Kordia sp. SMS9: one gene and its partner. The protein of the gene in region 1 interacts with the protein of each later gene in a pairwise test. Links are inferred from orthologs where the notes say so. Each region holds a gene or a part of one and is shown in the gene's direction. Other genes may lie near its edges.

Region 1 (2,947 bases):
GTTTCTAAATAGTTTAATAAGCGTTTCGTGTGACTGATAATGGCGCTTTGTTCCGTAACGGGAATTAAATCTTTTACAACTTGAATGTGCCTGTTTTCAATTTCTTGAAGCAAGTCTTTATAATATTCGTCTTTTACAGCCGCTAGTTCTGCTGTTTTTAAGAGCATGTTTGTAGTGTTTCCAAAAGCGGAAACGACAACTGCTATTTTTTCATCTTGAGAAGCCTTTGTAATGATATCGATTACTAGGTTTATATTTTGCGCATTGGCGACAGAAGTACCGCCAAATTTGAGTAGGTTCATGAGTATTGTTTTGTATGGTTATTGGTATTTTAGTTTTTAACTAATTTTTTGAGAGAGAAACACCGTATCGGTACTATATGATTTAAACCCCAAAAGGGGTTGTGGTAGCAATTGTTTCAGTGAAGCATGTGCCTGTACTGATTGTTGTCGAAGAAAAAAATGTTGCTACTAAACACATGTTTTGTCGTATGATGTTATTCAAATGTATTACTTTTATAACCATAAACAAACTATATGTTTATTTTTTAACGGATTACTAATAAAATTCGGTTTTCTTTATAAATGCACTAAAAAAGTATAGTGAATTGTAGAAAATTTCATCAAATGTGTAATATTTTGCGCTAATACAACGATACATGAAGATATATTCAGCGGCTCAGATCTATGAAGCCATCAATCGTACGATCGAAAAAAATCAAATTACCTCTAATGACTTATTGGAATTTGCAGGAACGCAATTGTTTAATTGGTTTCACAAACGCATGCATGGTGCACAAGTTCCCATTCATATTTATTGTGGAATTGGAAATAACGGCGGTTTAGGATTGGTGTTAGGACGCCAGTTATTGCATCATGGTTATAATGTGCATCTGTATGTGGTAAATTTTAGCGCAAAGCGAACCAAAGGCTTTTTGGTGAATTACGATCGCATTAAAGAGTTTAAGGTTTGGCCTAAATTATTGAGTTCAGGCGAAGAATTTCCAGAAATGCAGCAAGAAGATATTATTGTCGATGCTATTTTTGGAATTGGTTTGAACCGGAAAACTTCTGATTGGGTGAAAGAGTTGATCAAATATATCAATGCTTCTAAAGCATATACGGTTTCGTTGGATGTTCCTTCTGGATTGTATCCTGATCACGGACCAGAAGATAAAGAAGCGGTGATTGCGAGTAATTATACATTGACGAGTCAAGCACCAAAATTAAGTTTCTTTTTGCCTGAAACAGGGATTTATATGCAACAATGGGAAGCGATAGATATTGGACTTGATCAAGAATATTTACAAACAACAGACACCGAAGTGCAATTGATTGATACCTTTGAAGTGTTGCCATTGTACATTCCACGTGAAAAATATGCACATAAAGGAACGTACGGACATAGTCTGATTATTGGTGGAAGTTACGGGAAAATAGGCGCAGTAACGTTGGCGAGTTCAGCTTGTTTGCGCGTTGGTGCAGGATTGGTAACGGCGTTTATTCCTGAATGCGGCTACAATATTTTGCAGACTTCTTTACCAGAAGCGATGGTGATTTGTGATGAAAACGAAAAGCATGTTACAGATATTCAGTTTGATATTGAACCGAAAACGATCGGAATTGGCGTTGGTATGGGAACTGATGCTGCAACAGCAAAGGCATTGGAAGTATTTTTACAGAAAAGCAAAGATTCTTTGGTGATTGATGCAGATGCATTGAACCTGTTGTCAGCAAATAAAAAATTACTAAAATCTGTACCCAAACATTCTGTTTTAACGCCACATCCAAAGGAGTTGGAGCGTTTGATAGGCACGTGGACTGATGATTTTGACAAGTTGGAAAAAGCAAAATCATTTTCAAAGAAATACGATATTATTTTAATCATTAAAGGAGCGCATACTGTTACCATTTATGATGGTTCTGTGTATATTAACAATACAGGAAACCCAGGCATGGCAACTGCGGGAAGCGGCGATGTGTTGACAGGAATGTTAACAGGATTGCTTTCTCAAGGGTACGATTCTTTACAAGCCGCTTTGTTTGGAGTGTATTTACATGGAAAAGCAGGTGATATTGCGTTGTCAGGTTTGGGATACCAAGCGTTGACAGCGAGCGATATTGTGGATCATATTGGTGATGCGTATTTGGATTTGTTTAGAGAACCCGAAGCGCCGTCTGCGGAAGCGGAAGACGCATGATAAAAAAACAAAACGCCTTGAGGTTTCAAAGCGCTTTTGTTTTTTGAATTTTTAAAGAAACTATATTTTCAATTCATCAAATAATTCAATGAGTTTTTTATCTGAAGGTCTTGGTGCATCTGCATTTACAATTTTTCCGTTTGGATCAATTAAGATAAATCGTGGAATACCATCAATGACATAGTCCGTTACAAACTGAGATTGCCAAGCTTTATCTGCCATAAGCTGAACGCCGCCAAGTTCTTTGTCTGTCACCATTTTTTTCCATTTGTCGTGATCTTTCAACGCATCAATAGAAATGGATACAAAGTTGATATTTTTGTTATGATAGTCTTTTTCAACTTTTTTTAGTGATGGAATTTCCGCAATACACGGTCCGCACCAAGTAGCCCAAACATCAATATATACATATTTTCCTTGCAAATCTGCCAAACTCGTCGTGCCACCTTTATGGTTTTCATAATCAAACGTTGGCGAATCTTTTCCTGCTTTTAGTTTTTGAATGTCTGTATATTTTTTGGTTAATTCTTTTTTGAATTTTTCATTCGTAGAAATTTCAGAAAGTGCTGTATATAAATAGTCAGCATCTTTCCCAGAAGGAGAAATAAAGAACGCTAATTCTTGTGCAAGGGTATTTTTTAACACTTGCGATTTTAAGTTTTTTATAGTAGCGACACTCCCTTTTACATCTTCAAATGGATTTAACTTTTTTGAATAGTGTTGACGCGCCAATTGTCTGAAATTCTC
Region 2 (2,990 bases), 4.8 Mb from region 1 along the record:
ATTCTTTGTAACGTTTGCAGATGATGTACAAGAAGACTGTGGTGCTGTAGCTGACACAACTTATAGATTTACTAAACAATAATAATTTTTAATAATTATGAAACATATTTTTAAAATAATATACTCAACGGTCATTATTGCAATAGTGATGTCGAGTTGTGCCTCAGATTCGGAGACTTCAAGATTCCAAGACAATCCGGAAACAGGTTGGGTAGAATTTAGAGCTGCTGCAACTACAAGTGGACAAACTGTGACAAACCTTCAAATTCCTGTATCAATTGAAGTTCCTGTATATCCAGAAGGATTTAGCATTAGCTATTCTTTTGAAGCAGTACAAGGTGATTTTACACAATTTGTACTAAATACTACACCAGCGCCATTATTTATTGATCCATTAGAAACCACTAGATCTCCAAATATTTCTATTGATTTAATCAATATGAATATTGGTAGAGATTTCGTAACATCTTTTGATATTGTAATGACAGCAGTAGATAAAACTGGAATCACTTTAGGAAACGGTGAAGAAAGTATTTTGAGACACACGGTTACGATTCCTTGTTCTAATCCTCCTATAACTCCTAACAACTACTATGTTGGAGATTATACAATAGCAGATGTTAGTGCAACAATCGGACCTGGAAACGGAACTGAAAACTTTGCTGGTGGTACAGTAACGTTAGCAGTTGATCCAACAAACCCTAACAGAAGAATCTTTACTGTTGGAGCTTTGCCTGCGTTTAACGGACAGTTAGAGCAAGTAGTAATTGAATTTACTACGGACAATGTTGCTATCTTAGCAGAGGTTGTTGATCCAAGTTTAGCATGTAGTGCTGCTGGCCCATACATCTTTACAACAGATGCAGCTGGAGTACCATGGGATATTTGTAGTGATCAAACAATTACTATTCCTTACACAGAAGATCCAAATTCATCTTGTGGAGGACCATTCCCAGCTTCTTTTAGCTTGACTAAGAATTAATCATAGATTAACGCTATTATACTTAAAAACCACCCAATTGGGTGGTTTTTTATTTTATATTTGCCCCATGCAAAGTAATAACACACAAATTTTTGGTATAAGAGCTATTATAGAGGCGATAAACTCTGGTAGCACCATTGACAAGGTTTTTATTCAAAAAGGGCTTAGAGGTGACTTATTTAATGAATTGGACCAGCTTTTGCGTAAAAACGCAATCAGCACATCCTTTGTTCCACCAGAAAAACTAAACAGACTCACAAAAAAGAATCATCAAGGTGTGATTGCCTTGATTTCTCCTGTTGAATTTTATGACCTTGATTCTCTAGTGTTATCTGTCATAGAATCAGGAAAAACACCCACCTTTCTAATTCTTGATCAACTTAGTGATGTTCGTAATTTTGGAGCCATTATTAGAACCGCTGAATGCACAGGAGTTGATGGAATCATCATTCAGAAAAAAGGAGGCGCACCTGTTAACGCAGACGCCGTAAAAACTTCTGCAGGTGCCATCTTTAAAATACCAATTTGCAAAGTAGATCACATCAAAGATGCTATTTACCATTTGCAAAGTTCAGGCATACAAATTGTCGCAGCCACTGAAAAAACAGAACACAACGTATATGATGTCAATTTTACAGTTCCAGTAGCAATTGTGATGGGTTCTGAAGGAAAAGGCGTTTCACCCTCTATCCTAAAAATTGTAGATCACAAAGCAAAATTACCTATGTATGGTGAAATTGCTTCCTTGAATGTTTCTGTGGCGTGTGGCGCGTTTTTATATGAAATTGTACGACAACGTTTGGACTAATTATTCTTCCTCAGAAGATGTCGTGCTACTTACATAAATATAATTTACTTTGATAGTAGGTTGCAAAACAGGCTGCTCCACTACTGCTTCATCCTCAGGTAATGTTTCCATAAAATTTCCGTTTTCATCAAAATGACGCATAAATGGATCATCATCTGGCACAAACTCCTTTTTCTCCCATTCGTAGGTTTCTTTGGCATACACGACAGGAAGAAAAACTGCCAATAAAAATCCTGTGATGAATCCTCCCAGATGCCCTTCCCAAGAAATATGTGGTTCTATCGGAAACAAATACCACAACATTCCGCCATATACAAACATAATGATCAATGAAACTGCCACAAAACGATAATATCCTGTAATAATTCCCTTGAAAAAGATAAAACTCATCAACACATAAATAAAACCACTGGCACCAATATGATTGGCTTCTCTTCCTATCAACCATGTGATGATTCCTGAACCGAACAACCCCACAATAAAAATAGTCCAACGTTGCGATCTGTAAAAATAAATAACAGCCGCACTGAGTAAAAACAACGGAATGGTATTATTCCACAAATGATTCAAACTTCCGTGAATAAATGGGCTAAAAATGACACCGCGCAAGCCTTTTAATGTTCTTGGGTACACGCCGTAATCATTGAAACGAAATCCAAAACGTACTTCACTCCAATACACCAACCAAATTGAAAAAATAAAAATAAATGGAAGTAACACCACTGCTGGTGTGAAAATAAAAGGGTGTTTTTTAGAACTCATAGCAGTTATTAGTCAAAAAATTAGCCAAGATTCGTTTGCATGAAAAATTGTCATAGCCACGATTCTGTTGCTATTATTAAGGTTTTTCCTCAAAAATACTATGGCGAACGCATATAACTATCTGATTATTAATAACTAACTTAAATACAACTTAAAAAACCAACACCATGAAAACACAATCAACACTTACAGTTTTACTATTGCTTTTACTTTTTTCGTGTAGTCCCGAAGAAAATACAAGCGATAAAATCATTCAAGGAAATAATGTGAAAACCTTATATGATTTTGACAATTATGGCATATCTCATAACCTAGCGATGGATCATATTGCTACGATGCCAAACTTTAATACTGCATCTTTGGAAGATATTTTCTACTTTGCTGATACGTATACCGATGCCTATTTGGATAATTCTTGCCAATGCAATGATTGGCAAA

Evidence for each region.
Region 2: the proteins of KORDIASMS9_RS20635 (region 1) and rlmB interact in binary tests that used the Escherichia coli proteins (3 or more experiments, as listed by UniProt). The link is inferred for Kordia sp. SMS9 from one-to-one orthologs.

The regions. Positions count from the first base shown.
Region 1 is NZ_CP031153.1:4,870,559-4,873,505, reverse strand. Bases 54-2,929 are described here. They hold KORDIASMS9_RS20635 (NAD(P)H-hydrate dehydratase), read left to right. Parts: upstream 54-658; coding sequence 659-2,200; downstream 2,201-2,929. Other genes in these bases: KORDIASMS9_RS20630 (TlpA disulfide reductase family protein), read right to left, coding at 2,261-2,929; thrA (bifunctional aspartate kinase/homoserine dehydrogenase I), read right to left, coding at 54-302. Also shown: more of thrA, read right to left, coding at 1-53; more of KORDIASMS9_RS20630, read right to left, coding at 2,930-2,947. UniProt on the Escherichia coli protein: Bifunctional enzyme that catalyzes the epimerization of the S- and R-forms of NAD(P)HX and the dehydration of the S-form of NAD(P)HX at the expense of ADP, which is converted to AMP.
Region 2 is NZ_CP031153.1:97,926-100,915, forward strand. What follows is about bases 1-2,919. They hold rlmB (23S rRNA (guanosine(2251)-2'-O)-methyltransferase RlmB), read left to right. Parts: upstream 1-1,049; coding sequence 1,050-1,790; downstream 1,791-2,919. Other genes in these bases: KORDIASMS9_RS00430 (hypothetical protein), read left to right, coding at 1-82; KORDIASMS9_RS00435 (hypothetical protein), read left to right, coding at 98-982; KORDIASMS9_RS00445 (rhomboid family intramembrane serine protease), read right to left, coding at 1,791-2,552; KORDIASMS9_RS00450 (hypothetical protein), read left to right, coding at 2,720-2,919. In the rest of the region: more of KORDIASMS9_RS00450, read left to right, coding at 2,920-2,990. UniProt on the Escherichia coli protein: Specifically methylates the ribose of guanosine 2251 in 23S rRNA.